Regions from separate parts of the Cytobacillus solani genome, predicted to be linked through region 1. Evidence: a T-box and tRNA genes for the amino acid it is inferred to sense, from the RefSeq annotation. Region 1 holds a T-box; the other holds one or more tRNA genes.
The links. The T-box of region 1 lies ahead of tyrS (tyrosine--tRNA ligase). A T-box ahead of a tRNA ligase gene usually reads a tRNA of that ligase, here a tRNA-Tyr.

Region 1 (4,093 bases):
TTTCCGGTACTGTTTTCAATCAGAACCGCACCAAGTTGAACAGGTTCAATTACTTCTTTCGTTTCTCCGGTTTCTGGATCTTTGACCATTTCTACTTTATCACTGCCATAGTATTGATAGCTATCTTTAGCCGCTTGCATGGCATCATATATTTCCTTGTTTATCGTCGTATGAATTTGATAGCCATTCTGCCTTAAATTTCGGTCAGCGAGAATTTTGTACTCATTTTTAAGCTCACTATCCTCGTTTAAATCCACTTCATCATAGCCATCTTTTTCCGCTAAAATAAGAGACATTACTTCTACTGCACGTTTTTCGATTTCCATTGTTAAATATGGATATTTTTCAACTGAACTTTCAACACGTGGGATGAAATCCTTCGTAATATCATAGGCAACTGCCTCATTATATTGTTTCTGATCTATTCTTCCATCATCAAACATTCTTTGCAGAACGGTTTTCATCCTTGTTAATCCAGGCTCCATCCCTTCTGGGGACTTTAGTTCTCCCCCTTGTGTATAAGGGGTATAACCGAATGGACTTTGCGGAAGACCTGCAATAAACGCCGCTTGTGGAAGGTTTAATTCCTTTGCATTCACGCCAAATAACCCTTTTGATGCTGACTGGACACCAGCAATGTTTCTGCCAGAGGAGTTTCTTCCGAATGTTGAAACATTTAAGTAGGCTTCTAAAATTTCTTTCTTATCAAAGAATTTTTCAAGACGAAGAGCAAGCAGGATTTCCTTCGCTTTCCGTTCAAAAGATACTTCATTTGTTAACAATTGATTCTTAATTAATTGCTGTGTGAGCGTACTTCCTCCAGATTGGACAGAGGAATTTGTAACTTCTTGGAAAATGGCACGCATAATAGCTTTAGGCACGACGCCATCATGCTCATAAAAATATTCATCTTCCGTAGCGATGACAGCATCAATGATGTGCTGGGAAACATCTTCTAGTTTGACTTCTTCACGCTCTAAATCGGTCCGAAGCTTACCGAGATATACATTATCAGAAAAATATAATTCGGATGTTTCTTCATAGTTGTAAATATCCTTTTTCATGTTTTCATATGGCCGTATTTGCTCATCTTTCACGAGAGAGGCAAAATAGCCAGCACCAACGCCGCCAGCAAACGATCCCCCAAGAACGATTAAGATAATGAATAACAAGACAAGATTCCATGTTACTTGTAAGGTAATGCTGGCACCCTTCGTCGTTTTTTTATTTGTAAAAATAGAAAGCCATGATTTCAATTTATCCAAAAGGTTCCGGTTTTCTTTCATTCAATCATCCCCCTAAAATCACATACATTATAGCATAAACTGGCATACTATTATCTCAAGGTTCGCTTTTTTTCAGAAATTCCCTTCTTTTCTTTGTCGAAAGAAATGAGTGTTAAGTTTCAATATTTAAGTATATTTCATTGTTACTCATGTTGACATTTGATTGGTGTATATGATAAAAATGATGCTATATCCTAAAAAAATATTTTATAAGCATTGACGGGATTCTAAGTAGTGCTTCTATCTCTGTTTCAGAAAGCTGACGGCTGCTGCGAGTCAGTACATGTAGAAGGATGAATTACCTCCCTGAGCTTTCACTGTCAACTTGCATTCGCAATAGTAGCGGTGGACGGTAATCCGTTATCATGTAAGAGTGGAGGATTTATATGTCCTCAATTTGGGTGGTACCGCGCAAATAAATATGCGTCCCTGCATTTAAGCAGGGGCGCTTTTTTGTTTTTAGGAAAGATTCATGCATTAAAAAATATAAGTGGAGGTACTTTATATGAATTTACTTGAAGATTTGCAATGGAGAGGCATTGTCTACCAGCAAACAGATGCAGAGGGAATGAAGGAAACGCTTGAAAAGGAGAAAATATCCTTATACTGCGGAATGGATCCAACCGGTGACAGCATGCATATTGGACACCTGCTGCCATTCCTTACATTAAGAAGATTTCAAAACCATGGCCACCGCCCGATTGTTCTTGTTGGCGGTGCGACAGGATTAATTGGTGACCCAAAAGCAACAGAAGAAAGAACCTTGCAAACGATTGAAACTGTTCAGCATAATGTTCAATGTTTAACTGAACAACTTAAAACAATTTTTGATTTTGACGGTGAGAATGGTGCGATCATGGTAAATAACTATGATTGGACGTCAGAGATGAATATGATTACATTCCTAAGAGATTACGGGAAGCATATCGGAATCAATTATATGCTGGCAAAGGACACGATAGCGAGCCGGTTAGAAACGGGAATCTCGTTCACAGAATTTGCTTATACGATTATGCAAGGAATGGATTTCAAGCATTTATACGAGAATCATCAGTGTAAATTGCAAATTGGCGGCAGTGACCAATGGGGAAATATTACGACTGGTCTTGAGCTTATCCGCAAAATGGTTGGGGAAGGCTCAAAAGCATACGGCATGACAATCCCGCTTGTGACAAAAGCAGATGGAACGAAATTCGGCAAGACAGAAAGTGGAGCAGTTTGGTTAGATCCCGAGAAAACAACTCCTTATGAGTTCTACCAATTCTGGATTAATGCTGCAGATGCCGATGTGATTAAATATTTAAAATACTTCACATTCCTTTCTAAAGAAGAGATTGAAGCACTAGAACAATCTGTTCAAGAAGAGGCACATCTTCGCAAAGCACAAAAAGCGCTTGCTGAGGAAATGACTCGTATGATTCACGGGGAAGAAGCATTAAATCAGGCGATAAAAATCTCTGAGGCGCTTTTCAGTGGAGAGATTAGAAATCTTTCAGCCTCTGAAATTAAACAAGGATTTAAAGATGTTCCATCTTATGAGCATACAACAGGTGAAGAGATCAATATCGTTGAACTTCTTGTTGAGGCTAAAATTTCCCCGTCCAAACGCCAAGCGCGGGAAGATGTTGGAAATGGGGCTGTTTATGTGAATGGAGAACGTGTAACAGAACTTGAATATGTTCTTTCTGAAAAGGACCGGATTGAGGGGCAATTTACTGTCATTCGACGCGGGAAAAAGAAATATTTCTTAATTAAATACTAATTAGTAAAGCCTTCCTTTAGTGGAGGGCTTTATTTATGAAAAAAAGACCCGCCGATAACGGCAGGTCCATTAGAAAAACTATTAACGAGAATAGAATTCTACGATTAGTGATTCGTTAATTTCAGCAGGAAGTTCAGAACGCTCAGGTAAACGAGTGAAAGTTCCTTCTAATTTATCAGCATCGAAAGTTACGAAGTCAGGAACGAAGTTGTTTACTTCGATTGCTTCTTTAACGATGTCAAGATTGCGAGATTTTTCGCGAAGTGTAATTGTTTGACCAGGTGCTACGCGGTATGATGGGATATCAACACGACGTCCATCAACCATGATGTGTCCGTGGTTTACAATTTGACGAGCTTGGCGACGAGTACGAGCAAGACCTAAACGATAAACTACGTTATCAAGACGTGATTCTAAAAGAATCATGAAGTTTTCACCGTGCTTACCAGCCATTTTGCCAGCTTTATCAAATAAGTTACGGAATTGGCGCTCATTTACACCATACATATGACGAAGCTTTTGCTTCTCTTGTAATTGTAATCCGTACTCAGATAATTTTTTGCGTTGGTTTGGACCATGTTGTCCAGGAGCGTAAGGACGCTTTTCTAATTCTTTACCAGTACCGCTTAGTGAAATACCAAGACGACGTGATAATTTCCAGCTTGGGCCAGTATAACGAGCCATGAATGACTCCTCCTTTAATGTTTTTATTTTGTAAAATAAAAACAGATGCACGCAACTTTCATGTCCATTTTGTTTTCATGTACCTTCGCCCCAGCAGCAGGGGGTTACACAGTACCCCATCATCGCAATTTACGTGATAAATTCGATTGAGGAACAAAATGAGAGCATCAAGGCGCTCACATAGGCTGCAATATTTTACACAAAGAGTATTATATAATTATTTAGGATTAAAAGTCAAGGTGTATTTCCTCGTGTGAAAAAGTGAGTATCAAACTTTTTTACTATTCCCCACTTTAAATATGATATAATAACTATAGATGTGAACATATAATAAAGAGTGGTTTTATATGAAAGAATCGTT
Region 2 (4,093 bases), 1.3 Mb from region 1:
GAAAAGCCGCAGTGAATAGGCCCAGGCGACTGTTTAGCAAAAACACAGGTCTCTGCGAAGCCGCAAGGCGAAGTATAGGGGCTGACGCCTGCCCGGTGCTGGAAGGTTAAGAGGAGGGGTTAGCTTACGCGAAGCTCTGAATTGAAGCCCCAGTAAACGGCGGCCGTAACTATAACGGTCCTAAGGTAGCGAAATTCCTTGTCGGGTAAGTTCCGACCCGCACGAAAGGCGTAACGATCTGGGCACTGTCTCAACGAGAGACTCGGTGAAATTATAGTACCTGTGAAGATGCAGGTTACCCGCGACAGGACGGAAAGACCCCGTGGAGCTTTACTGTAGCCTGATATTGAATTTCGGTACAGCTTGTACAGGATAGGTAGGAGCCTTGGAAGCCGGAGCGCCAGCTTCGGTGGAGGCATCGGTGGGATACTACCCTGGCTGTATTGAAATTCTAACCCATGCCCCTGATCGGGGCAGGAGACAGTGTCAGGTGGGCAGTTTGACTGGGGCGGTCGCCTCCTAAAAAGTAACGGAGGCGCCCAAAGGTTCCCTCAGAATGGTTGGAAATCATTCGAAGAGTGTAAAGGCATAAGGGAGCTTGACTGCGAGACCTACAAGTCGAGCAGGGACGAAAGTCGGGCTTAGTGATCCGGTGGTTCCGCATGGAAGGGCCATCGCTCAACGGATAAAAGCTACCCCGGGGATAACAGGCTTATCTCCCCCAAGAGTCCACATCGACGGGGAGGTTTGGCACCTCGATGTCGGCTCATCGCATCCTGGGGCTGTAGTCGGTCCCAAGGGTTGGGCTGTTCGCCCATTAAAGCGGTACGCGAGCTGGGTTCAGAACGTCGTGAGACAGTTCGGTCCCTATCCGTCGTGGGCGCAGGAAATTTGAGAGGAGCTGTCCTTAGTACGAGAGGACCGGGATGGACGCACCGCTGGTGTACCAGTTGTTCTGCCAAGAGCATCGCTGGGTAGCTATGTGCGGAAGGGATAAGTGCTGAAAGCATCTAAGCATGAAGCCCCCCTCGAGATGAGATTTCCCATAGCGTCAAGCTAGTAAGACCCCTGAAAGATGATCAGGTTGATAGGTTTGAGGTGGAAGCGTGGTGACACGTGGAGCTGACAAATACTAATCGGTCGAGGACTTAACCAAAATGAAAGGCGAAGGCGACTGTTCAACTTCGAGAGGCGTTGGAGAGCCGACCATGCAAATCCCGCATTTGGATTTGTAGGGGCGGATCGAAACGACCGAGAAGTTAGGAGCCGTAGCTGGACAAAATGATTACTCAACTTCTTCTTTAGCATTATCTAGTTTTGAGGGAACAAACCTCATCATAAATAGGTCTAGTGACGATGGCGAGAAGGCCACACCCGTTCCCATCCCGAACACGGAAGTTAAGCTTCTCAGCGCCGATGGTAGTTAGGGGCTGTCCCCTTGTGAGAGTAGGACGTCGCTAGGCTTTAAATATTCCGCAGTAGCTCAGTGGTAGAGCTATCGGCTGTTAACCGATCGGTCGTAGGTTCGAGTCCTACCTGCGGAGCCATTTTTTCTGAAGATCTATTTGAGCAGGTAGTTTTTATGCTTCCATAGCTCAGCAGGTAGAGCACTTCCATGGTAAGGAAGAGGTCAGCGGTTCGAGCCCGCTTGGGAGCTTACCATAATCAATTATATGGCCCCTTGGTCAAGCGGTTAAGACACCGCCCTTTCACGGCGGTAACACGGGTTCGAATCCCGTAGGGGTCACCATTTTCGGAGGATTAGCTCAGCTGGGAGAGCATCTGCCTTACAAGCAGAGGGTCGGCGGTTCGATCCCGTCATCCTCCACCATTAATTTTATTTTGCCGGCCTAGCTCAATTGGTAGAGCAACTGACTTGTAATCAGTAGGTTGGGGGTTCAAGTCCTCTGGCCGGCATGTTTTATAACTTTCGGAGGGGTAGCGAAGTGGCTAAACGCGGCGGACTGTAAATCCGCTCCTTCGGGTTCGGCGGTTCGAATCCGTCCCCCTCCACCATTATTTTTAATAGCAATATTAAAAATGGACAAGAATAAACTAGTCCTTTTTATTTTTTAAGAATAATCATTGTCCTTTTTGCAAATGATATTAGAATCATTGGGCTATAGCCAAGCGGTAAGGCATCGCACTTTGACTGCGACATGCGTTGGTTCGAATCCAGCTAGCCCAGCCATTATTTTTGAGCCATTAGCTCAGTCGGTAGAGCATCTGACTTTTAATCAGAGGGTCGAAGGTTCGAGTCCTTCATGGCTCATTTATATGATGAAGAAAAGACCTTAAGGGAATGAATCCTTTTAGGTCTTTTTTCTCTTATTCATTGTAAAACGTATTACGGTCAGAAATAAATTCATGAAGCCCAGTGTAAAGGCTACATACTTAAGTGACTAACTATATTAATTTTTAGAATCTTACTCATTTTTCGTATATATATACATGCTTTTGTCGAGTTGAGTCATTTCTTTTAATATGGTTAAAATAGAGATAGATACAGGGATGAAGGGAGAATCTTTTCATGAAGAAGCTTGCCATTATTGGGATGCCTATGGATTTGGGACAAATGAGACGCGGAGTGGATATGGGGCCAAGTGCTATCCGTTACGCTGGTATAAATGAAAGGCTAAAAAATTTATTTGATGAAGTTCATGATCGAGGGGACATTGCTATTGGAAGACCCGAAGTAGAGATAGATCCAGAATCGAATCTTAGAAATTTGCATTTAATTGCAGAAAAGTCAGAAATGCTTGCTAAGGAAGTCGATCAGGTAATTGAAGCAGGTTCATTTCCATTAGTTCTTGGTGGAGATCATAGTATTGCGATTGGAACACTAGCTGGGGTAGCGAAGCATTATAATAATCTTGGTGTTATCTGGTATGATGCACATGGAGATTTAAATACGGCAGAGACATCGCCAACTGGGAATATACATGGGATGCCGCTTGCGGTAAGCCTTGGAATGGGGCATCCGTTATTAACGAATGTTGGTGGATATGCACCGAAGGTTAAGCCTGAAAATATTGTAATTATTGGCGCACGTTCATTAGATGAAGGGGAACGAGCCTTGATTAAGGAGAAGGGTATTAAGGTTTATACGATGCATGAGATTGACCGCATTGGGATGACGAAGGTTATGGAAGAAGCGATTTCCTATTTAAAGGGAAACACGGATGGTGTACATCTTTCTTTAGATTTAGATGGACTTGATCCTAATGATGCACCAGGTGTAGGAACTCCGGTACTAGGAGGCATAAGCTACCGTGAAAGCCATTTAGCAATGGAGATGCTGGCTGAATCTGAGATTATTACATCAGCTGAATTTGTAGAAGTAAATCCGATTCTCGATGATAAGAATAAAACAGCAACTGTTGCTGTAGCCTTAATGGGATCGCTATTTGGGGAAAAGTTATTATAGTATAGTTGAAAGCAAGAACATTATGTTCTTGTTTTTTTATTAGGCATTCAATTGAACTTCTATAATTAATATTCTTTTACACCAATAGGAAAAAAACCATCCAAGTAAGTAAAAATTTGTTAATATAGATATAATGAGTATTTTTTTAAAAAAAGTGAAACCTTTTCCGCTATCGATTCGTAATGTCGATTAGCCGCATGTTGAGCGGAGGTAAAAAAATGGAAGCAATCGTAAAGAAAAGGATAAAACAAGTATTAAAAGGCGATCAGGATGCTTATGCAGAAGTGGTTGAAATATATGGAGAAAAGGTATTTCAAATCTGTTACAGAATGCTAGGAAATAGGCATGAGGCGGAAGATATTGCTCAAGAGGCTTTTTTGAGGGCATACGTCAATATCCATAGCTTTAATATTAATCTAAAGTTCTCTTCGTGGCTTTATCGAATAGCAACAAATCTTTGTATCGACCGGATCAGAAAGAAGAAGCCTGATTATTATTTAGATGCAGAGGTGGCAGGTACAGACGGACTAACAATGTATTCACAAATTGCATCAGATACAAGCTTGCCTGAAGACGATGTAGAGAGCTTAGAGCTACAGGAAACCATCCAGAGGGAGATTTCTAAGCTTCCTGAAAAATACCGTACTGTTATTGTATTAAAGTATA

Region 2: it has a tRNA-Tyr gene. The T-box ahead of tyrS (tyrosine--tRNA ligase) is inferred to sense a tRNA for this amino acid. The anticodon was not compared.

Annotation. Positions count from the first base shown of each region.
Region 1 is NZ_CP041305.1:3,057,860-3,061,952, forward strand. It holds gene FI644_RS15360 (transglycosylase domain-containing protein) at 1-1,286, opposite strand, end outside; T-box leader at 1,494-1,720, shown strand; gene tyrS (tyrosine--tRNA ligase) at 1,792-3,048, shown strand; gene rpsD (30S ribosomal protein S4) at 3,130-3,732, opposite strand; gene FI644_RS15375 (hypothetical protein) at 4,080-4,093, shown strand, end outside.
Region 2 is NZ_CP041305.1:1,723,184-1,727,276, reverse strand. It holds rRNA gene FI644_RS08840 (23S ribosomal RNA) at 1-1,156, shown strand, start outside; rRNA gene rrf (5S ribosomal RNA) at 1,347-1,463, shown strand; tRNA gene FI644_RS08830 (tRNA-Asn) at 1,473-1,547, shown strand; tRNA gene FI644_RS08825 (tRNA-Thr) at 1,585-1,657, shown strand; tRNA gene FI644_RS08820 (tRNA-Glu) at 1,676-1,750, shown strand; tRNA gene FI644_RS08815 (tRNA-Val) at 1,756-1,831, shown strand; tRNA gene FI644_RS08810 (tRNA-Thr) at 1,845-1,917, shown strand; tRNA gene FI644_RS08805 (tRNA-Tyr) at 1,933-2,016, shown strand; tRNA gene FI644_RS08800 (tRNA-Gln) at 2,117-2,191, shown strand; tRNA gene FI644_RS08795 (tRNA-Lys) at 2,200-2,272, shown strand; gene rocF (arginase) at 2,531-3,427, shown strand; gene sigW (RNA polymerase sigma factor SigW) at 3,646-4,093, shown strand, end outside.